DNA from 2 places in the Janthinobacterium sp. BJB401 genome. Region 2 is predicted to be linked to the other one. Evidence: predicted binding sites of a transcription regulator. Region 2 holds the regulator's gene; the other holds the start of a gene.
What was found. The regulator LexA, encoded in region 2, represses DNA repair genes until DNA is damaged. The targets are predictions, from matches to a motif close to ACTGTATNNNNATACAGT.
Positions count from the first base shown of each region.

Region 1: a site for LexA is predicted at 7,810-7,827, ahead of HWE17_RS00280 (DNA topoisomerase IV subunit B). Genes of this name have one in related genera too.

Region 1 covers NZ_JABXFH010000001.1:65,727-77,842, reverse strand. The annotation lists gene HWE17_RS00305 (DUF4118 domain-containing protein) at 1-2,706, opposite strand, end outside; gene kdpC (potassium-transporting ATPase subunit KdpC) at 2,869-3,444, opposite strand; gene kdpB (potassium-transporting ATPase subunit KdpB) at 3,455-5,539, opposite strand; gene kdpA (potassium-transporting ATPase subunit KdpA) at 5,549-7,354, opposite strand; gene kdpF (K(+)-transporting ATPase subunit F) at 7,354-7,443, opposite strand; gene HWE17_RS00280 (DNA topoisomerase IV subunit B) at 7,906-9,903, shown strand; gene HWE17_RS00275 (molecular chaperone HscC) at 9,903-11,612, shown strand; gene HWE17_RS00270 (J domain-containing protein) at 11,625-12,116, shown strand, end outside.
Region 2 covers NZ_JABXFH010000026.1:3,635-15,750, forward strand. The annotation lists gene HWE17_RS17170 (SPOR domain-containing protein) at 1-710, shown strand, start outside; gene HWE17_RS17175 (CvpA family protein) at 731-1,219, shown strand; gene purF (amidophosphoribosyltransferase) at 1,258-2,781, shown strand; gene HWE17_RS17185 (cystathionine gamma-synthase family protein) at 2,931-4,172, shown strand; gene lexA (transcriptional repressor LexA) at 4,239-4,874, opposite strand; gene rpsF (30S ribosomal protein S6) at 5,150-5,539, shown strand; gene priB (primosomal replication protein N) at 5,560-5,859, shown strand; gene rpsR (30S ribosomal protein S18) at 5,885-6,175, shown strand; gene rplI (50S ribosomal protein L9) at 6,203-6,658, shown strand; gene HWE17_RS17215 (replicative DNA helicase) at 6,794-8,179, shown strand; gene HWE17_RS17220 (DUF47 domain-containing protein) at 8,271-8,897, shown strand; gene HWE17_RS17225 (inorganic phosphate transporter) at 8,940-9,950, shown strand; gene HWE17_RS17230 (MBL fold metallo-hydrolase) at 9,997-10,893, opposite strand; gene HWE17_RS17235 (HD family phosphohydrolase) at 11,082-12,116, shown strand, end outside.

The DNA.
Region 1 (12,116 bases), on a different contig from region 2:
CTCGAGCTCCGGCGGCGCCGGGGGCGTGCCCAGCGGCAGGCTGAAGACGATGGCGGCGCCCTGTCCCGGCGCGTGCGGCGGTGCATGGATGGTGCCGCCGTGGGCTTCGACGATGGCGCGGCAGATGGCCAGCCCCAGTCCGACGCCCGGCTTGTTCGATTCGCGCTCGCCGCGCGTGAATTTTTCAAAGATGGCTTCTTCACGGCCGGGCGGCAAGCCCGGGCCGTTGTCAGACACCGTCACCTGCAAAAACTGGCCGTGCACCCCGGCCGCGACCGTGATGGTGCTGCCGGGCGGCGTGTACTTGGCCGCGTTTTCCAGCAGGTTGCACAGCACACGCTCGACCAGCACGGCGTCATAGCGCACCAGCGGCAAGTCCGGCGCCAGCTGCGTCAGCACGGCATGCTGCTGCAATTGCGGACCGCTGGCGCGCAGCGCGCTGCCCACCACTTCTTCCAGCGCCTGCCATTGCAGGTTCAGGCGCACCTGGCCGCTCTCGATGCGCGCCATGTCCAGCAAGTTCGCCACCAGGGCGCTCATACGCACGGTTTCGGACTGCAGCGAGCGCGCCATATCCAGCTGCGCGGGCGACAGCGCAGGCCGGGACAAGGCCAGCGATTCGGCCAGGCCCACCAGCGACGTCAAGGGCGTGCGCAAGTCGTGCGACAGGGCCGCCAGCAGCGAATTGCGCAGCCGTTCGGACTCCATCTGCAGCAGCGCGCCCTGGGCCACGTCGATGTAATGCACGCGTTCGAGGGCGATGGCCGCCAGGGCGGCAAAGGTATCGAGGTGCTGGCGCTGTTCCGGCACCAGCAGCCAGCGCCCCCGCTGCGCGCCCTCGAGCGGCAGCAGCGCCAGCACGCCGCGCGTGCGCATCGGCGCGATCAGCGGCAGGTAGAAAATGGGCGACGCCGGCAAGGTGTCGGTGCCCGTCCCAGCCGCCTGCGCATGGTCGAAGGCCCACTGCGCGATGCCGATATCGAGCGCCTCGCCGCCGTTCGGGGCCTGCAAGCTGCCCTCGTCGTCGGGCAGCAGCAAGGTGGCGCGCGCGCGGAAAGCCCGTTCGATGGCGCTTTTCGTGATGTCGAAAATCTGTTCCGTCTGCAGCACGCCGGACAGCTCGCGCGAAAATTCGTACAGGGCGCGGGCGCGTGCTTCGCGGTGCGAAGCCACGCGCGCCTGGAAGCGCAGGCCAGCCGTCAGGTGGCCCGTGATCAGGCCCACGGCCAGCATCACGCCAAACGTGATCACGTACTGGAAATCGCCCACGGCAAACGAAAAGCGCGGTGGCACGAAGACGAAATCAAAACAGGCCACGCCCACCAGGCTGGCCAGCGCCGCCGGCCCGCGCCCCAGGCGCACGGCCACCAGCACCACCGTCAGCAAGGACAGCATGGCGATATTGGCCAGGTCAAGATAAGGCTGCAAGGGGAGCAAGGCGAGGGCCGTGGCCAGGCTGGCGCCGGCGGCCAATATGTAACGCCAATGGCGCGAGGACCGGCGCGGCGCTTCCGCATCCTCGCCTGCCGCGCGCCGGGGCGCCGCATCGGCTGGCGGCAAGCCCACCTCGATCAAATCGATATCGGGCGCCAGGCTGGCCATGCGCGCGGCCGGGGGCGCCTGCCACAGGCGCGCCAGCACATTGAAGTTGGCATGGCCACGGCCCACGATGACTTTCGAGATATTCGCATTGCGCGCATAGTCGACCACGGCGCCGGCGATGTCGGCCGACGGCACAATGGCCGTGCGCGCACCCAGGTCCTGCGCCAGTTTCAAGGTTTTCAGGATGCGCTCGCGCTGGCCCGCCGGCAGACGCTGCAAACGCGGCGTTTCCACGTACAGCGCATGCCATTCCGCATTCAGCTGGCTGGCCAGGCGCGCCGTGCTGCGGATCACATGCTCGCCACCCGCATGCGGCCCCACGCAGGCCAGCAGCGCGGCGCCCGTCTTCCATACAGGGTTAATCGATTTTTCGACGCGGTAGGCTTGCACGTCGTCCTGCACCCGGTCCGCCGTGCGGCGCAAGGCCAGTTCGCGCAGCGCGATCAAATTCCCCTTGCGGAAAAAATGCTGCGACGCCCGCTCGGCCTGCTGCGGCTGATACACCTTGCCCTGCTTCAGGCGGCGCAGCAGTTCATCGGCGGGGATATCGACCAGCACCACTTCATCGGCGCGGTCGAACACCGTATCGGGCAAGGTTTCGGCCACGCGCACGCCGGTAATCCCCCCCACCACGTCGTTGAGGCTTTCCAGGTGCTGCACGTTGACGGTCGACAGCACGTCGATGCCGGCCGCCAGCAATTCCTCGACATCCTGCCAGCGCTTCGGATGGCGCGAACCGGCCACGTTCGAATGGGCCAGTTCATCCATCAGTATCAGCGGCGGCGCGCGCCGCAAGGCTTCGTCAAGATCGAATTCGTACAGGGTCTTGCCCCGGTACTCGATGGCCTTCAGGGGCAGCACGGGCAGCCCGTCAAGCTGGGCCGCCGTATCCTGGCGCCCATGCGTCTCCACCACGCCCACCAGCAAATCCTGGCCATCGGCCAGCAATTTGCGGGCGGCGGCCAGCATCGCATAGGTCTTGCCGACGCCGGCCGAAGCGCCAAAATAGATGCGCAGCCGGCCGCGCGCGGCTTTCTTTTCCTGCGCCTGCACTTGCGCCAGCAGGGCATCAGGGTCGGGGCGTTGGCTGTCGTTGGGGAGCATGTTGTATTTTAATCTTCTTGGGCTTTGTAGGTCGGATTAGCGCGCAAGCGCGTAATCCGACAACATCGTTGGCCTGGACAGTGGTGGTGTCGGCTTACGCTGCGCTAAGCCGACCTACGCCGACCCAGGCCGACGTTTGCTGACCTGCGCGCCGTTGCCAGCTTACTTTGCCATGGCATCGAGCGCCAGATTCAGTTCCAGCACATTCACGCGTGGTTCGCCGAAAAAGCCGATATACGCGGTTTTCTGCACCTTGGCGATGGCGTTTTCCACCTGCGCCAGCGGCACGGCGCGCACGCGGGCCACGCGCGGCGCCTGGTACAGGGCTGCCGCCAGGCTGATTTCCGGGTCCAGGCCGCTGCTCGACGCCGTCACCAGGTCGACGGGGATGGCGCGCGTATTGCCTGGGTCAGCCTCCTTCAGGGCGGCGATGCGCGCCTTGACGGCGTCCACCAGGGCCGGATTGGTCGGCCCTTGGTTCGAGCCGCCCGAGCCGGCGCCGTTATTGGCCATCGGCGCGGTGGCCGATGGACGGCCCCAGAAATATTTGGGCGAGGTGAAGGACTGGCCGATCAGGGTCGAGCCGACGGGTTTTCCGCCACGCTCGACGATGCTGCCGTTGACTTCATCGCTGAAAGCCAGCTGCCCGATGCCGGCCGTGGCAAACGGATAGACCACGCCGCAGATCACGGTCAGCGCGGCAAACAGGACCAGGGCGGGACGTACGATAGTGCTCATGATGGTTCCTTTAGACTAAATTGAGTGCGGACAGCAGCATGTCGATCAGCTTGATCCCGATGAAGGGCAGGATGATGCCGCCCAGGCCGTAGATCAGCAGATTGCGGCGCAACAGGCTGGCCGCGCCGATGGCCCGGTATTGCACGCCTTTGAGCGCCAGCGGAATGAGCACGACGATGATCAGGGCATTGAAGATCACGGCCGACATGATGGCCGACGCGGGGCTGGCCAGGTGCATGATGTCGAGCGCCTTCAGTTGCGGATACGTGCCCACGAAGGCGGCCGGGATGATGGCAAAGTACTTGGCGATGTCGTTCGAAATCGAGAACGTCGTCAGCGAGCCGCGCGTCATCAGCATCTGCTTGCCGATTTCAACGATTTCCAGCAGCTTGGTCGGGTTCGAATCCAGGTCGACCATATTGCCCGCCTCCTTTGCCGCCTGCGTGCCCGAGTTCATGGCCACGGCCACGTCGGCCTGCGCCAGCGCCGGGGCGTCGTTGGTGCCGTCGCCCGTCATCGCCACCAGGCGGCCTTCGGCCTGGTAGCTGCGGATCAGTTTCAGTTTGTCTTCCGGCGTCGCTTCGGCGAGGAAATCGTCCACGCCCGCCTCGGCGGCAATGGCCGCTGCCGTCAGCTTGTTGTCGCCCGTGATCATGACGGTCTTGATGCCCATGCGGCGCAGTTCCGCGAAGCGCTCCTTGATGCCGCCCTTGACGATATCCTTCAGCTCCACGGCGCCCATCACGCGGCCATCGTCGACCACCACCAGCGGCGTGCTGCCGCGGCGCGCGATGTCGTCGACGGCGCGCCCCACCTCGGCCGGATACGGCTGGCCCAGCGATTCCACATACTTTTTCATGGAATCGGCCGCGCCCTTGCGCAGCTGGCGTACCTGCTGCTCGCCAGGGATATCCACGCCGCTCATGCGCGTTTGCGCCGTGAAGGGCACGAAGGTGGCGTGCAGGCTGGCCATCTCGCGTTCGCGGATGTTGAACTTTTGCTTGGCCAGCACGACGATGCTGCGCCCTTCCGGCGTTTCATCGGCAAGCGAGGCCAGCTGCGCCGCATCGGCCAGCTGCTGCTCCGTCACGCCGGGGGCCGGCACGAAGCTCGACGCCTGGCGGTTGCCCAGGGTGATGGTGCCCGTTTTATCGAGCAGCAGCACGTCCACGTCGCCGGCCGCTTCCACGGCGCGGCCCGAGGTGGCGATCACATTGGCCTGCATCATGCGGCTCATGCCGGCCACGCCGATGGCGGACAACAGACCGCCGATGGTGGTCGGAATCAGGCACACGAGCAGCGCGATCAGCACGGTGATCGTCACCGGCGTGCCACTGCCGGCCGCCGCCACGGAAAACAGCGAATACGGCAGCAAGGTCACGGTGACGATCAGGAACACGATCGACAGGGCCACCAGTAAAATCGTCAGGGCGATTTCATTTGGCGTCTTCTGGCGCTTGGCGCCTTCGACCATGGCGATCATGCGGTCGATGAACGCTTCACCGGGGTTGACGGAAACGCGCACCAGCAGCCAGTCCGACAGCACGCGGGTGCCGCCCGTGACGGCGGAAAAGTCGCCACCCGATTCGCGGATGACGGGCGCCGATTCGCCCGTGATGGCGCTTTCGTCGACGGAAGCCACGCCGGCCGTCACTTCGCCATCGGCGGGAATCACGTCACCCGCCTCGACCAGCACCGTCATGCCCTTGCGCAGGTCGGTGGCCGGCGTGGGCAGCCAGGAAGTGCCGTATTTCGGCGTCTGCATTTTCTTTGCCATCACCGTTTGCTTGAGGGCGCGCAGCGAAGCCGCCTGGGCCTTGCTGCGGCCTTCGGCCAGCGCTTCGGCGAAATTCGCGAACAGCACGGTAAACCACAGCCACACGGCGACGGCGAGGATGAAGCCGAACGGCGCTTCGCCCTGGCCACCGCTGATCCCGGCCTGGGTCGCCAGCAGGCTCGTGATGATGCTGCCCACGTAGACGACGAACATCACGGGGCTGCGCCACTGCGTGCGGGGGTCGAGTTTTTTGAACGCATCGATGACGGCGGGGCCGATCAGTGCGGAATCGAACAAAGTCAGGCTTGTGCGTGACATGGTAGCCTCTTATTTGATGAAAAGTTGCAGGTGTTCGACGATCGGGCCCAGGGCCAGCGCGGGAACGTAATTCAATACGCCAACCAGCACGACGACGCCGATCAGCAAGCCGATGAACATGGGGCCGTGCGTGGGCATGGTGCCGGCATTGGCCGACAGGCGCTGTTTGGCCGCCAGCGAACCGGCCACCGCCAGCACGGGCACGATCACGCCGAAGCGGCCGAACCACATGGCGATCGCCAGCATCACGTTGTAGAACGGCGTGTTGGCGGACAGGCCGGCAAACGCGCTGCCGTTGTTGTTGGCGGCCGACGTGAAGGCGTAGAGGATTTCCGAGAAGCCGTGCGCGCCCGGATTGGCCACGCCGACCGTGCCCGGTTCGACCATCACGGCGATCGCCGTGCCCGTCAAGACCAGGGCTGGCGTAATCAGGATGGCCAGCGAGACCATCTTCATTTCATACGCCTGGATTTTCTTGCCCAGGTATTCAGGCGTGCGGCCTATCATCAGGCCGGCGATGAAGACGGCCAGGATAGCGAACATCAGCATGCCGTACAGACCCGTGCCCACGCCGCCGAAGACCACTTCGCCGAACTGCATCAGCAGCAGCGGCACCATGCCGCCCAGGGGCATGTAGGAGTCGTGCATGGAATTGACGGCGCCGCACGATGCCGCCGTCGTCACCGCCGCAAACAGGGTCGAGGAGCTGATGCCGAAGCGCGTTTCCTTGCCTTCCATATTGCCGCCCGATTGCAGGCTGCTGGCCTGCTGATCCACGCCCAGCGCTTGCAAGGCGGGATTGGCTTGCTGCTCGGCGCTCATCACGCCGGCCGTCATGACGACAAAGATCAGGCTCATGGCGGCCAGCACGGCCCAGCCCTGGCGCAGGTCGCCCACCATGCGGCCGAAGGTGAAGCACAGGCCGGCGGGAATGATGAAGATGGCCAGCATCTGCAGGAAGTTCGACAGCACGGTCGGATTTTCATACGGGTGCGAGGAATTGGCATTAAAGAAGCCGCCGCCATTCGTGCCCAACAGCTTGATCGATTCCTGCGACGCGACGGGGCCCATGGCGATCGTCTGCGTGGTCGCCACTTGCGCTTCCATCACGGGTTTGCCGGCGGTATCGAGCACGGGCTGGCCGTCGGCCGTCATTTTCGGCGTTTCATACGCCACGTGGTCGAGCAGGGTTACTTCCTTGTAGGCGGAAAAATTCTGGATCATGCCTTCGCCCATGAAGACGACGGACAGGGCCAGGGACAGCGGCAGCAGGATGTACAGGGTCGAGCGCACCAGGTCGACCCAGAAATTGCCGATCGATTTGCCCGAACGCGAAGCGAAGCCGCGCACCAGCGCGAAGATCACGGCGATGCCGGTGGCCGCCGAGAAGAAGTTCTGGCACGCCATGCCCAGCATCTGGGTCAGATAGCTCATGGTCTGTTCGCCGCCATAGCCCTGCCAGTTGGTATTGGCGACGAAGCTGACGGTGGTATTGAACGAGGAATCGGGGCTGACGGCGCCCAGGCCCTGTGGATTCAACGGTAAAAAGCCCTGCAGGCGCTGCAGGCCGTAGACGAAGACGGCGCCCACGGTATTGAAGACGATCAGGGCGATGGCATAGCTTTTCCAGCCCATGGCCTTGTCGGCGGGCAGGCCGGACCAGCGGTACAGCAGGTTTTCCAGCTTTTGCAGCCAGCCCAGGCCGCGCACGGGCGCATCGCCGGCCACCTTGGCCATGTACAGGCCCAGCGGATAGCCGGCGGCCAGCAGCACGGCCAGGAAAGCTACCAATAACAGTATCGATTGCGTCGTCATCACAGTTCCTCCGCCTTCAGCAGCGCTACCAGCAGGTACACGAGCAGGCCAGCCGAGACGACGGCGCCCAGCACATAAAACGCGTTCATTTGACGCTCCCTAATTTGTCGCAGGCGACGGCAAAGCCGGCCGCCACGACGAAAAACACGGCAATCAAGCCGAGATACACGAGATCCATTCCCACCCTCACACAGGTTTGTTTTGATAGTGAGCAGATTAGCCAAAAGGGTCTAAAAAATTCGTAAAGACTGGGGAGGTGCATGTAAACAAGATGTAAAAACGGGAGCTTTACCGCATAAAATCCATCACAATTGGCGCAAAACCACGCGCGCGGCGCACTGTTGTTGCCTTGGAGTAGCGCTATTGCTCACGGGACAAGATAGAATGCGCGAGCGTCCGCACAAGGACGCCAAGCCTGCCGCACTGCCCTCCCCCAGTGACGCTGGACGGGATATACTGTATATTCATACAGTTATCGCCGCCGCTGTCATTGCGCCCGCAGTGCCCTGGCCTGGCGTTCCAACCACTGTCTTTACTTAGCTTGAACACGTATGGCCACTAAAAAACCAGCATCCGACTACAGCGAATCATCCATCCGTGTCCTGAAAGGACTGGAACCCGTCAAGCAGCGCCCGGGGATGTACACCCGCACTGAAAATCCGCTGCACATCATTCAGGAAGTGATCGACAATGCCTCCGACGAGGCGCTGGGCGGTCATTGCACGCATATCGCCGTCACGCAAAACACGGACGGCAGCATCACCGTCGAAGACAATGGCCGCGGCATTCCCGTCGGCCTGCACCCGGAAGAAGGCGTGCCGACGGTGGAAATCGTGTTTACACGGCTGCACGCGGGCGGCAAGTTCGACAAGGGTTCGGGCGGCGCCTACGCGTTCTCGGGCGGTCTGCACGGCGTCGGCGTGTCCGTCACCAATGCGCTGTCGACGCGCCTGGAAATCACCGTCTGGCGCAAGGAAAGCGACGGCAACGGCCTGCACCACATGGTGTTTGCGAATGGCGACGTGATCGAGCCCTTGACTTCCCGCCCCGCCCCGCGCGACGGCAAAAAATCGGGTACGCGCGTCACCGCCTGGCCCGATGCGAAATACTTTGATTCGCCGAACATCTCGCAAACGGAGCTGCAACGCCTGCTGCGCTCGAAAGCCGTGCTGCTGCCGGGCGTGACCGTCACACTCACCAACGCGAAAACGGGCGACACGCAAACATGGCAGTACGCGGAAGGCTTGCGCGGCTACCTGACCGAAACGCTGGCGCAGGTATCGAATGGCGAAACCCTGATTCCCCTGTTCGAAGGCGCGCAATACGCTGGCCCGGATTCGGAAGGCTTTGCCGAAGGCGAAGGCGCGGCCTGGGTGGTGGCATGGACGGAAGAAGGCGCCATCGTGCGCGAATCGTATGTCAACCTGATCCCCACCTCGAATGGCGGCACGCACGAATCGGGCTTGCGCGACGGCCTGTTCGGCGCCGTGAAAAACTTCGTCGAAATGCATTCGCTGCTGCCCAAAGGCGTCAAATTGCTGCCGGAAGACGTGTTCGCGCGCGCTTCGTTCGTGCTGTCGGCCAAGGTGCTGGACCCGCAATTCCAGGGCCAGATCAAGGAGCGTCTGAATTCGCGCGACGCCGTGCGCCTCGTCTCGACCTTCACCAAGCCGCCGCTGGAACTGTGGCTGAACCAGCACGTCGACTACGGCAAGAAGCTGGCCGATCTCGTGATCAAACAGGCGCAGTCGCGCCAGCGCTCGCTGCAAAAAGTGGAAAAGAAAAAATCCTCAGGCGTCGCCGTCCTTCCCGGCAAGCTGACCGACTGCGAATCGTCGGACATCGCGCGCAATGAACTGTTCCTCGTCGAGGGCGACTCGGCGGGCGGTTCGGCCAAGATGGGCCGCGACAAGGAATTCCAGGCGATCCTGCCCCTGCGCGGCAAGGTCTTGAATTCGTGGGAAACGGACCGCGACCGCCTGTTCGCCAATAACGAAATCCACGATATTGCGGTCGCCATCGGCGTCGATCCGCACAGCGTGGGCGACTCGCCCGACCTGTCCGGCCTGCGCTACGGCAAGATCTGCATCCTGTCCGACGCGGACGTGGACGGCTCGCACATCCAGGTACTGCTGCTGACCTTATTCTTCAAGCACTTCCCCGTCCTGATCAACAAGGGCCACATCTGCATCGCCCGCCCGCCGTTGTACCGCGTGGACGCGCCAGCGCGCGGCAAGAAGCCGATGCAGAAAATCTACGCGCTCGACGACGGCGAACTGGTCGCCATCGAAGACAAGCTGCGCAAGGAAGGCGTGAAACAGGGCGCCTGGTCGATCTCGCGCTTCAAGGGCCTGGGAGAAATGAACGCCGAGCAGCTGTGGGAAACGACGATGAACCCGGACACGCGCCGCCTGCTGCCCGTGACCTTGGGTGAAGTCGACCACATGGCCTCGGCCTCGCGCTTCAATATGTTGATGGGCAAGGGCGAAGCGGCCGGGCGCCGCGCCTGGATCGAGGAACACGGCAATGAGGCGGAGGCAGATATCTGATGATCATCGGCATCGACCTGGGCACCACCAACAGCCTGGTCGCCATCTGGCGCGACGGCAAGGCTTCCATCATCCCGAATGCGCTCGGCGAGCACCTGACGCCGTCGTGCGTGAGCATCGATGACGACGGCACCGTGCTGGTGGGCCGCGCCGCGCGCGAGCGCCTGCAGACGCACCCGCAACTGACGGCGGCCGTCTTCAAGCGCTACATGGGCAGTGAAAAGAAGATCACCCTCGGCACGCAGCAATTCCGTCCGGAAGAACTGTCGTCGATGGTGCTGCGCGCGCTGAAGGAAGATGCCGAAGCCTTCCTCGGCCACAAGGTCGAGGAAGCCATCATCACCGTGCCCGCGTATTTCAGCGATGCGCAGCGCAAGGCCACGCGCATCGCCGGCCAGCTGGCGGGCTTGCGCGTGGAGCGCCTGCTCAACGAGCCGACGGCCGCCGCGCTGGCCTACGGCATCCGCGACAAGGAACAGGAAAGCAAATTTCTCGTCTTCGACCTGGGCGGCGGCACCTTCGACGTGTCGATCCTCGAACTGTTCGAAGGCGTGATGGAAGTGCGGGCCTCGGCCGGCGACAATTTTCTGGGCGGCGAAGACTTCGTCACCGTGCTGGTCGACGCTTTCATGGAAGGCAGCGGCTTGCGCGACGCCGTCGGCAGCCGCCTGCTCGACCCGCGCCAGCAACAACTGCTGCGCGATGAAGCCGAGCGCGTCAAGCGCCTGCTGTCGGACCAGCCGTCCGCGCGCATGGCCACGCGCTACCAGGACAAGGAATACAGCTGGGAGATCGGCGAAGACAAACTGGCGCAGCTGTGCGAGCCCCTGCTGGCCCGCTTGCGCCTGCCCGTGGAACGGGCGCTGCGCGACGCCACCATCCGCGCCGCGGAACTGAATGAAGTGGTGCTGGCCGGCGGCGCCACGCGCATGCCGCTGGTGCGCAAACTCGTCTCGCGCATGTTCGGCCGCTTCCCTGCCATCCACCTGGACCCGGACGAAGCCGTGGCGCTGGGCGCCGCCGTGCAGGCTGGCCTCAAGATGCGCGACGCGGCCCTGGACGAAGTGGTCATGACGGACGTGGCGCCGTACTCGCTGGGCATTTCCATTTCGCGCCAGGTCGGCGCGAACCAGTATGAAGGCGGGCATTACCTGCCCATCATCGAGCGCAACTCCGTGGTGCCCGTCTCGCGCACGGAAAACATCACCACCATCCACGACAACCAGAAGGAAATCAACGTGGCGATCTTCCAGGGCGAGTCGCGCCTGGTGGCCGACAACGTTTTCCTTGGCAAGATCAGCTTCCCGATCCCCGCGAAAAAGGCGGGCGAGATCGGCATCGACGTGCGCTTCACCTACGACGTCAGCGGCGTGCTGGAAGCGGAAGTGACGGTGCTGGCCACGCAGGAACGCCACAAGATGATCATCAGCGACAACGCGGGCGTGATGACGCCGGAACAGATCGAGCAGCGTTTTGCGGAACTGGCCGACCTGAAGATCCACCCGCGCGAGCAGATGGAAAACCGTACCCTGGTCACGCGCGCCGACCGCCTGTACGAACAGTCGCTGGGCGACGTGCGCCAGTACCTGGCGGCGCACACGGCCAATTTCCAGGCCGCGCTGGAAACGCAGGACCCGAACACCATCCGCAAGGCGCGCCAGGCGCTCGACGAGGTATTGCGCCAGGTCGAGAGCGAGAGCTTCCTGTAGATGGACGGCGGCATGGACAACGGACAGCGCAGCCTGTGGGCAATCCTGGGCACGGAGCCGACGGGCGACGAGCGCGCCCTCAAGCGCGCGTATGCGAAGCGCCTGAAGGTGACGCGTCCCGAAGACGATCCTGCCGCTTTCCAGGAGCTGCGCGAAGCGTATGAGTACGCGCTGCGCCATGCGCACCTGTTTGCCGAGGAGTTCCCGGAAGCGCAAGCGGCAGTGGCAGCGGTAGAAACGCCGGTCATGGAAACAGCCGAACTGTGGGGCGTCATCGACGAACCCGCGCGGGAAGCGCAGGAGCCGCACGAACCGCCTGCGGAACTGTGGGGCGTCATTGCCCAGGAACCCGCACCGCCATCCGAATTATGGGGCGTGGTCGCCATCGATCCGGCGCAGGAAGCGGCCAGCCTGTGGCAGGCATTCCTCGAGCATTCGCGGCACGCCGATGCCAGCGAGGTACTGGCCGGCATCCTGCAGGACGACGCCATGCTCAACCTCGAC
Region 2 (12,116 bases):
TCAACGATATCGCCATCGACATTCCGTCCAAGGAAAAGGCTGTTGCGCCTGCACCGGCGCCCGTGCCGGCCGTCCCGGCGCAAGCTGCAGCGAATGGCCTGGACCAGTCCGAGGAAATCGTCGACGCGCCGCTGCCGCCTGCGGCCAAGCCGACGCCCACACCGGCACCCGTGCTGGCCGCCGCCCAGCCTGCAACGGTCAAGCCAACTTATGTGGAACCGAAACCCGAGCCCAAGCCTGTCAAGGTGGAGCCGAAACCGGAACCGAAACACGAAAGCAAGCCCGAGCCGAAACACGAGTCCAAGCCCGAGCCCAAGCCTGAGCCCAAGCATGAAGTAAAGCCGGAAGCCAAGCCTGAGCCGAAGCCTGCCAAGCCGGCGCAATCGGCTGACGATGCCGCGCGCGCGCTGGCGATTCTGGAAGGCAAGCCACAAGAGAAAGCACAAGACAAGGTGCAGGACAAGGCGCACGACGCCGGCAGCGGCAAGTTCGTGGTGCAGGTGGCGGCCCTGGCGACGCAGGACAAGGTCGACGAATTGCAGGACAAGCTGCGCGAAGCGGGCATCAAGTCGTACACGCAGAAAGTCTCCAGCCCGGCGGGCGAGCGCATCCGCGTGCGCGTGGGCCCGTTCGGCAGCCGCGAGGATGCCGAAAAGACCCGCGCCAAGCTGCAAAAGCTAGGCCTGGGCGGCAGTCTGGTGCCGGCGTGATGTTGCAAGGCTGAACGCGCGTGACGATCTTCGATTACCTGGTGCTGTTCGTGCTGGTGACGTCCGTGCTGATCAGCATGATGCGTGGCCTGGTCAAGGAAATACTGTCATTGGTCAGCTGGATCGTGGCGTTCGTCATTGCCAACGCGTATGGCGCCACCCTGGCGAAATTCCTGCCGGAAGCTGTGCCGGGCGAAGCCATCCGTTTGTTGCTGGCCTTCGTCGTGCTGTTCATCGGCGTGCGCATTTTGATGGGATTGCTGTCCATGACGGTCGACGCGCTCGTCAAGGTGACGGGCCTGAGCCTGGCCGACCGCACCCTGGGCACCCTGTTCGGTGTGGCGCGGGGCCTTGTGATCGTGCTGACCGCCGTCATCTTGTGTGGCATGACTTCCATACCGCAGCAGCCATTCTGGAAAAACGCGCAGCTCAGCCCGCTCGCGGAGCAGGGCGCGCGCGCCATCAAGCCTTATCTGCCTGCCGCTTACGCGCAGCATGTGAAATTTTGAATTTTTTTAAAATCAGTAGCACAGTTTAGGAGCACACCATGTGTGGCATCGTCGGCGTCGTTTCCCATCAACCTGTCAATCAATTGCTCTATGATGCATTGTTGCTCCTGCAACATCGCGGTCAGGACGCGGCAGGGATTGCGACCAATCACAGCAGTATGTTTTCCATGCACAAGGCCAATGGCCTCGTGCGTGACGTCTTCCGTACGCGCAACATGCGTTCGCTGCAAGGCACGACGGGCATCGGCCATTGCCGCTACCCGACGGCCGGTTCGTCGAGCGAAGAGGAAGCACAACCGTTCTATGTGAATGCGCCGTTCGGCATCACCCTGGCGCACAATGGCAACCTGACCAACTGGGAACAGTTGAAGCTGGAAATGTTCAAGAACGACCGCCGCCACATCAATACCGATTCCGACTCGGAAGTGCTGCTCAACGTGCTGGCGCATGAAATCCAGGAAGCGACGACGGGCCTGAACCTGGACCCGGAAGCCATCTTCAAGGCCGTTACCGTGCTGAACCGCCGCGTCAAGGGCGGTTATGCTGCCGTGGCGCAAATCGCCGGCGTGGGCTTGCTGGCCTTCCGCGATCCGCATGGCATCCGTCCGCTATGCCTGGGCATCAATGAAACGGAGCAGGGTCCCGAATACCTGATCGCTTCCGAATCCGTGGCCCTGGAAGGCATGGGCTTCCGCTTCGTGCGCGACATCGGTCCCGGCGAAGCCGTCTTCATCGATGCTGACAAGAAATTGCACAGCGCCCAGTGCGCCGACAACGCCAGCCTGAACCCGTGCGTGTTCGAATTCGTCTACCTGGCCCGTCCCGACTCCGTCATCGATGGCGCCTCCGTGTACGCCACGCGCCTGAAAATGGGCGAGTATCTGGCCGAGAAGATCCGCGCCGAGTTGCCAGGCGTGCATATCGACGTGGTCATGCCGATTCCCGATTCCTCGCGTCCGGCCGCCATCCAGCTGGCCATGGCGCTGAACATCGAGTACCGCGAAGGCTTCATCAAGAACCGCTACATCGGCCGTACCTTCATCATGCCGGGCCAGGCGGCACGCAAAAAATCCGTGCGCCAGAAGCTCAACGCGATCCCGTCCGAATTCAAGGATAAAGTGGTGCTGCTGGTCGACGATTCCATCGTGCGCGGCACCACCAGCCGTGAAATCGTGCAGATGGCGCGTGAAGCGGGCGCGACGAAAGTCATCTTCGCCTCGGCAGCGCCTCCGGTGATCTACCCGAACGTGTACGGCATCGACATGCCGACGCGCGACGAACTGATCGCCTACGGCCGCACGACGGAAGAAGTGTGCCGCGAAATTACGGCCGACTACCTGGTCTACCAGGATATCGGCGCGCTGAAGCAGGCGATTGCCGACGTCAACCCGGCGCTCACCAACTTCGAAGCATCGTGCTTCGATGGCGTGTACGTGACGGGCGACGTGTCGCAGGAATACCTGGACCGCCTGGAATATGCGCGCCACCATCCGAAGGCGGCAGCGCCCGAAGATACGCCGCGTTCCCAGCTGAACCTGAACCTGGCGACGACAGAAGCATAAGTAACCTGCCCGGCCGATGCCGGGCTTTTTTTCGGGGTCAGACCCGTCGGGGGAATGCGCGCCAGTGGTGCGCATTCCGATTCCGGAGGGACTGACCCCAGCATTTGCCTTGGGGTTGCGCGGCAAATCGAATATTCGGAATTCTCACCATGACCACCAAAAAAACCTACGGCTTTACCACCACCATCCTGCATAACGACCGCCGCAAGGGCATTGAGCACGGTTCCCTGCACAAGCCCGTGCACACTTCCGTTGCCTTCGGTTACGCCGATGCGCGCCAGCTCGCTTCCGTGTTCCAGGGCAAGGAGCCAGGCTTCCGCTACGGCCGCCAGGGCAATCCGACTGTCTCCGCGCTGGAAGACAAGGTCAACAAGATGGAAGACGGCGTGGCGACCTTGTGCTTCGCCACCGGCATGGGCGCCATCGGCGCCGTGGTGCAATCCTTGCTGCGCGCAGGCGACCATGTCGTGTCGTCGGCCTTTTTGTTTGGCAACACCAACAGCCTGTGGCAAACGGTGACGGGGCAGGGCATCGGCGTATCGTTCGTCGACGCCACCGATGTCGCCAATGTCGCGGCCGCCATCACGCCGGCCACGCGCATCGTCTTTGTGGAAACCATCGCCAATCCGCGCACGCAGATCGCCGACCTGGCGAAGATCGGCGACTTGTGCCGCGAGAAGGGCATTTTGTACATCGTCGACAACACCATGACGACGCCTTACCTGTTCCGCCCGAAAGCCGTGGGCGCGGGCCTGGTGGTCAATGCCTTGACGAAATCCATCGGCGGCCACGGCAATGCCCTGGGCGGCAGCTTGACGGACACGGGCGTGTTCGACTGGACGCAGTATCCGAACATCTTCGAGAACTACAAGAAGGCGGCGCCGGCCCAGTGGGGTATCGCGCAAATCCGCGCCAAGGCCTTGCGCGACTTCGGCGCTTCGTTGGGGCCGGAAGCGGCGCACCATATCGCCGTCGGCGCGGAAACCATGGCCTTGCGCATGGACCGCACTTGCTCGAACGCCCTGGCGCTGGCCACCATGCTGGCCGCCGACCCACGCGTGGCGGCAGTGCATTACCCAGGGCTGGCGTCGCACCCGCAGCACGCGCTGGCCACCGACTTGTTCCGCAGCTATGGTTCGCTGTTCAGCTTTGAGCTGAAGGATGGCATCGATTGCTTCGATTTCCTCAACCGTTTGAATTTGGCTATTCCAGCGAGCAATCTGGGCGACACGCGCACCCTCGTCATTCCCGTCGCCCACACGATTTTCTATGAGATGGGCGCCGAGCGCCGCGCCAGCATGGGCATTGCCGAATCGCTGATCCGCGTATCGGTGGGCATCGAGGATGAGGCTGACTTGCTCGCGGATTTCCATGACGCCCTCGCTGTATAAAACGCCCGGGCAATAAAAAAGGGCCGCAACAGCATGACTGTGGCGGCCCTTTTTGCATGCGGCAGTTTAATGCCAGCTGCGCATCAGTCCGACGGCCAAACCTTCCAAAGCAAACTCGTCTTCCGGTGATACGGTAATCACCTTGAAGTCCGGGTTTTCCGGCAGTAGTTCGATGACGGAACCCGTTTTCTTGTAGCGCTTGACGGTGACTTCGTCGCCGATGCGGGCCACGACGATCTGGCCGTTCTTGGCGCTGTCGACCTTTTTCACGGCCAGTAAATCGCCATCCATGATGCCGGCGTCGCGCATGGACCAGCCGCGCACCTTCAGCAGGAAGTCGGGTTTGGCCGAGAACAGGGCCGGGTCGACGTTGTAGCTCGCCTCCAGGTTTTCCTGCGCCAGGATGGGCGAGCCGGCGGCCACCCGGCCGATCAGGGGCAGCGACATCAGCAGCGCTGCCGGCACTTTCGATGGCGGCGCTTCGGCGGCCGCGCCGATCAGGCGGATGCCGCGCGAGGTGCCGGGCGAAATCTCGATCGCACCCTTGCGGGCCAGGGCCTGCAAATGCTCTTCGGCCGCATTGGCCGATTTGAAACCCAGTTCATTGGCGATTTCGGCACGGGTGGGAGGAAAGCCCGTGTTTTCAATCGCGTCCTTGATCAGGTTCAGGATTTGTTCTTGTCGTGCTGTCAGCTTGATCATGAGCGGTGGGTGCATACTAAAATGCTGTCTATATGAACAGTCTGTATTTTTGTACAGTATCGCCCACTATGCAAGGGGATTTCCGTGTTTTCGGCGGATTTCGCAAGAAATACTTGTGCACCGATGAAAAGCGGCACGGCGCGCGGGCTTTTCGGGCGCAGGTAGAAGGAATGATTGAAACGTTTGCAAAAGGCGGTTATAATCTTCGGCTGACCTTCCCACACCCGTCTTGACGCCGGGGTGGGCGATTATCAATCCGACCTGAAGGAGTTTGCATGCGTCATTATGAAATAGTCTTTATCGTCCATCCGGACCAAAGCGAGCAAGTGCCCGCGATGATCGAACGCTACAAAGCCAGCGTAACCACCCGCGGCGGTTCGGTTCACCGCGTGGAAGATTGGGGCCGCCGTCAAATGGCTTACTCGATCCAAAAGCTGCCTAAAGCACACTACATCTGCCTGAACATCGAATGCGACAACGAGACCCTGGTCGAGTTGGAAACAGCATTCAAATTCAATGATGCCGTGTTGCGTCACCTGACCGTTAAAATGAAGAAAGCTGAAACAGCTCCTTCGCCGATGATGAAATCGGTACAACGCGAAGACGCGGCCAAAAGCCACCGCACCGAAGCACCAGCAGCCGCTCCAGCCGCAGCAGCAGCTTAATTCTTGACCAGGATCGTGCGCTGAACCAGCTACAAGTCACTGCCATCATTGCCGAGCGCGAAATATTGCGCTATACCCCGGCAGGGCTGCCGATTGTGAATGCAGTATTGCAACACAGTTCGCAGCAGATGGAAGCAGGGATTGCCCGTTTGACCGAGTTTGATGTTGCCGCGCTAGCCGCTGGCGAAATTTCAGGCCGGTTCAGCCAGGCAAGCTTGGGCGGGGTCTATCAGTTCACGGGTTTCCTGGCCAGGAAGAGCCGCAACAGCAAGAGTTTGGTGTTTCACATCATTGATTTTAGTGCAGTCAATTCTGACTAGCGCATTTTAGATACAGGAGCCTGACATGGCATTCGGTAAAAAGTTCGACAAAAATAAGCTCAAGCTTAAAGAAAAACGCAAACAGCAAAACCCGTTGTTCAAACGCAAGAAGTTCTGCCGCTTCACCGCAGCTCACGTTGAGCAAGTCGACTACAAAGACGTCGACACGCTGAAAGACTTCGTCCAAGAAAACGGCAAGATCATGCCAGCACGCCTGACCGGTACCAAAGCGCACTACCAGCGCCAAGTTGACACCGCAATCAAGCGCGCTCGCTTCCTCGCGCTGCTGCCATACACCGATCTGCACCACGCTTAATCGGTCAGATATTCCTGGAGAAGAACTATGCAAATCATTCTGTTAGAAAAAGTTGTTAACGTCGGTAACCTCGGCGAAGTCGTCAAAGTCAAAGACGGTTACGCACGTAACTTCCTGATCCCGCAACGCCTGGCACGTCGTGCTACGGCAACCGCTGTGGCTGAATTCGAAGTCAAGCGCGCCGAACTGGAAAAAGCTGCTGCCGCCAAACTGGCCGCATCGCAAGCCCAGGGCGAAAAACTGAGCGGCCTGACCGTTCAAGTTGCTCAAAAAGCTGGTGTTGATGGCCGTCTGTTCGGTTCCGTCACCAACTTCGACATCGCTGAAGCGCTGACCAAGCAAGGTTTTGCTGTTGAAAAAGCACAAATCCGCATGCCTACCGGCCCGCTGAAGATCGTTGGCGAGCACAACGTTTCGGTTGCTCTGCACACCGACGTGGTCGTGGAAGTTGTTATCGCTGTCGTTCCAGACGCGAACGCGTAATTGTCTGCGGGCCTGGCCCGCAAGCATTGCCGCACGATGAAAAGCCGGGTTCGCCCGGCTTTTTTGTGGCCTTTTTTTCGCTCAATTTCAGCCCTTTATTTTTGCCAGCACGCCGAAGCGGGTATAATTCGCGCCATGAACGCCCCCTCTGATCCGCAACTGGATTCCCTCCGTATTCCGCCGCATTCGATCGAAGCAGAACAATCCGTTATCGGTGGTCTGCTGCGCGACAATGCCGCATATGACCGCATCGCCGACTTCATGCATGCGGAGGATTTCTATCGCTATGACCATCGCATCATCTTCGAGCAAATCGTCAAGATGGTTAACGCTTCCAAGCCAGCCGATGTCATTACTGTTTTTGAAACCCTGACCCAGCTCGGCAAGGCCGATGATGTGGGCGGACTCGCTTACCTGAACGCCATGGCGCAAAACACGCCATCGGCCGCGAACATCCGGCGTTACGCCGAGATCGTGCGCGACCGCGGCGTGCTGCGCAAACTCATCACCGTCGCCGACGATATCTCCGGCACGGCCTTCAGCCCGCAAGGCAAGGAAGTCAAGCAGATGCTTGACGAGGCCGAATCGAAGATTTTCGCCATCGCGGAAGAAGGCGCGCGCGGCGCCCAGGGCTGGACCGCCATCCAGCCCCTGCTGACGCAGGTGGTCGAGCGCATCGATGAGCTGTACAGCCGCGACAACCAGAGTGAAATCACGGGCGTGCCTACCGGTTTCATCGACCTCGACCGCATGACCTCCGGTCTGCAGCCGGGCGATCTGGTGATCGTGGCGGGCCGTCCGTCGATGGGCAAGACGGCGTTTTCCGTCAACATCGGCGAAAACGTGGCCATCGACAGCGGCTTGCCCGTGGCCGTGTTCTCGATGGAGATGGGCGGCGCCCAGCTGGCCATGCGTATGCTCGGCTCCGTCGGGCAGCTCGACCAGCACCGCCTGCGTACGGGCCGCCTGAACGACGAAGACTGGCCGCGCCTGACGAATGCCATTCAAAAGATGAACGACGCGCAGTTGTACATCGACGAAACGCCGGCGCTCAATTCCATCGAATTGCGCGCCCGTTCGCGCCGCTTGTCGCGTCAATGCGGCAAGCTGGGCCTGATCATCGTCGATTACTTGCAGCTGATGTCGGCCAATACGCCGGGCGACAACCGCGCCACGGAGATTTCCGAGATTTCACGGGGCTTGAAAGGCCTGGCGAAAGAACTCGGTTGCCCCGTGATCGCGCTGTCCCAGCTGAACCGCTCGCTGGAACAACGCCCGAACAAACGTCCCGTCATGTCCGACTTGCGCGAATCGGGCGCTATTGAGCAGGATGCCGACGTGATCCTGTTCATTTACCGCGACGAGGTGTATAACCCCGACTCGCCAGACAAGGGAACGGCCGAAATCATCATCGGTAAACAACGTAACGGTCCAATCGGCAGCATCCGCCTCACCTTCATGGGGCAGTACACCAAATTTGGCAATTACAGTGGTGGCCTGGCGCTTTACCAAGGCGACTAACACAGCAGCACTGATATTCCATTGGCCGCCCCCTCATACGGGGCGGCTTTCTGTAGTAAATAACACGACTCAATGCTTAACGGAGAATGACATGTTTGGACGCTTGATGCCCACTGAGGGCAAGTTTTTTGAATTGTTTAACCAGCACGCGGAACTGTGCGTCAAGGGCGCGAAAGAGATGCTCGGCCTGATGACCAATTTCGACGACCTGGAAAACCGCGTACATGCGATCGAAAGCATCGAGAAACAGGCGGACAAAGTCACCTACGCCACCGTGGAAATGCTGCACAAGACCTTCATCACGCCGATCGACCGCGATGACATCCATCAGCTGATCACGCGCCAGGACGACATCCTCGACCTGCTGGAAGATGCGGCGCAAACCGTCTCGCTGTACGACCTGAAAGCCGTCACGCCGGAAGCCAAGCGCCTGGCCGAACTGGTGCTGGCCTGTACCGAAAAAGTGCGCGACGCCGTCGCCATGCTGCACAACATGGACAACTCGCGCAAGATCGTCGCCATCTGCGAAGAGATCGACCGCCTGGAGTCGGACGCCGACCACGTGATGCGCGCCGCCATGTCCAAGCTGTTCCGCGACGAGCCGGACGTGCGCAATCTGATCAAGCTGAAAGCGATCTACGAAATTCTGGAAACCGTGACCGACCGTTGCGAAGATGTGTCCAATATTATCGAAGGCATCATCGTCGAAAACGCGTAAGCGTTGGGCCTGTCCTGAACCAGAATCAGAAAAGAAACTACAATGACCATACAAATCAGCATCTACGTGCTAGGCCTGTTGATCGTCCTCGCGCTGCTGTTTGACTTCATGAACGGCTTCCACGATGCCGCCAACGCGATCGCCACGGTGGTCTCGACGGGCGTATTGAAACCGCAGACCGCGGTTGCCATGGCCGCCACGTTCAACTTCGTCGCCATCTTCGTGTTCCACCAGCTGACCGTGGCCGCCACGGTGGGCAAAGGAACCATCGACCCGGCCGTGATCGACCAGTACGTGATCTTCGGCGCGCTGATGGGCGCCATCTTCTGGAATTTGTTTACCTGGTACTACGGCATTCCCTCGTCGTCCTCGCACGCGCTGATCGGCGGCCTGGTGGGCGCCGCTGTCGCCAAGTCCGGCACGGGCGCGCTGGTCGCCGCCGGCCTGTGGAAAACCGTCGCCTTCATCGTCATCGCACCGGTACTGGGCTTCGTCTTCGGCTCGATCATGATGCTGCTCGTGTCGTGGATTTTTGTCCGTTCGACGCCGCGCAAGGTCGACAAGTGGTTCCGCCGTTTGCAACTGGTATCGGCCGCCGCCTACAGCCTGGGCCACGGCGGCAACGATGCGCAAAAAACCATCGGCATCATCTGGATGCTGCTGATCGCCGCCGGTTATTCCAGCGCGGCCGATGCCATGCCGCCGATGTGGGTCATCATCTCGTGCTACACGGCCATCAGCTTCGGCACCCTGTTCGGCGGCTGGCGCATCGTCAAGACCATGGGCCAGAAGATCACCAAGCTCAAACCGGTCGGCGGCTTCTGCGCCGAAACGGGCGGCGCGATCACCCTGTTCGTCTCGACGGCGCTGGGCATTCCCGTGTCGACCACGCACACCATCACGGGCGCCATCGTCGGCGTCGGCTCGTCGCAAAAAATGTCGGCCGTGCGCTGGGGCGTGGCGGGCAATATCGTCTGGGCCTGGATCTTCACGATTCCTGCCTCCGCGTTTGTTGCCGCAGTCGCTTGGTGGATTGGCCACCACATCATGTGATGGATAGCCAACGCCAGTAAAAAGGGAGCCTTGCGGCTCCCTTTTTTTATGCGCCGGCCAATTCCACCGTCAGCCCCTCGCAGGCGAGGAACACCTGCAAGCCGGCCAGGCGGCTCGCATAGCGGCCCATCACGTCGGCAAACACGGCTTCGAGCTGTTCGTCGCTGCGGGTCGGTTCGTGGTGGGTGCAGTACAGGCGCCGCGCGCCGCAGCGCAGGGCCAGGTCGAAGGCGGCGTCGAAGGTGCCGTGGCCCCAGCCCTGCTTGCCCGGGTATTCCTCGCGCGTGTACGAACAATCCATGATCAGCGCGTCGACGCCGGCGACCAGCGCGTCGATGCCGGCCTGGCGCTGCGCATTGCGCGCCGCGCAGGCCGCATGCTCGGCATGGCCGGGCGGATGCAGGTTGTAGAACGGTTCATGGTCGCCGCTGAAAAACAGCGCGGCGCCGCCGCAGTCGATGCGGTAGCCGAGGTTGACGACGGGGTGGTTCATTTCCGCGCCGCGCACGCGCGCGCCGCCCACCTCGACCGCTTCGCCGGGTGCCAGGGTGCGGTACTCGATGCAGGCCGCCATGGCCGCTTCGCTGACGGGAAAATAGCTGTTTTGCAGCTGCACCGCCATCACGTGCTCGATGCCGCGTCCGGCGGCCGCATCGTGGGCGCCGTGCAGGCGCATGCGGTTGCCGGCCACGAACAGGGGCGAAAACATGGGCAGGCCGTGGATGTGGTCCCAGTGGCTGTGCGTGATGAAAACGTGCGCGTCGACGGGTTCGCCTGGCGGCAGGTGCTGCGCCAGCGAGAAGATGCCGCTGCCCGCATCGAGAATGATCAGGCTATCGTTGTCGGTGCGCACTTCGATGCAAGTGGTGTTGCCGCCGTAGCGCGCCGTGCGCGGGCCGGGGGAGGGGATGGAGCCGCGCACGCCCCTGAACGTGAATTTCATTCAGTACCTTGTTACGGTGTAATTATTGTTGATTCTATTCTAATTAATAAGATTGGCGGCAACATTTATGCGTGTTGCGATACGGAAAGTTATTTCATTTTGTTGTAACTAAGTAATGTACAGTGCGCGGGACGGCCGTTACACTGGCGCTTGCCGGTTTCCCTTTTCTTTACCTGATTGCCACCAACATGCCTCAGTTGCACCCTGAGAAAATCGCCCACAGACTGGAGCAATTGACCGAACTCAGTGTCGCGCTCGGCCACGGCCTGGGCGGCGAGGGGCACGATATCGGCGCGCTGTTGCAGCGCATCGTGCTGCTGGCAAAAAGCATGAGCGGCGCCGATGGCGCGACCCTGTACCGGCCCGTGGCCGAGGGCCGCCAGCTGGCGTTCGACATCAGCGTCAACGACAGCCTGGGCATCGCGCAGGGCGCGGACATGGGCTTGCCGGGCGTGGCCCTGTACGACGCCGCCGGCCAGCCCAATCTGGCGTCGGTGGCCGCGTATGCGGCGAACCTGCGCCGCAGCGTGAATATCGCCGACGTCTACCGCGACGAGGGCTTCAATTTTTCCGGCATGCGCGAGTTCGACCGCCACCACGGCTACCACACGCAATCGATTTTGACGGTGCCCATGAGCGACCACGAGGGCGACCTGATCGGCGTGCTGCAGCTGGTCAATGCCAAGGATGGCGAGACGGGCCAGGTGCGCGCCTTTTCCTCGACCGACCAGCGCTTCATCGAGGCGCTGGCCGCGCAGGCGGGCGTCGCGCTGACGAATCAATTGCTCATTTCGCAGCTGGAAGAGCTGCTCGAGTCCCTGGTCACCCTGATCAATATCGGCATCGATGAAAAGTCGCCGTACACGGGCCGCCACTGCCAGTTCGTGCCCGAGCTGACGATGCTGCTGGCCGACGCCGCGCATGCGACGGACAGCGGACCGCTGGCCGATTTCCGGCTCAGCGACAACGAGCGCAAGCAGCTGTGGCTGGCCGGGCTGCTGCACGATTGCGGCAAGATCACCACACCGGTGCACGTGGTCGACAAGGCCACCAAGCTGGAAACGATCTTCGACCGCATCGCCCTGATCGACACGCGCTACGAAGTGCTGCTGCGCGACGCCGAGATCGCGGCCCTGCGCCAGCAGGCGGCGCAGCCGCAGCAAACAGACGCCATCGCCCGCGCGCTGGAACTGGAGCAAACGGCGCTGCGCGAAGAGCGCGAT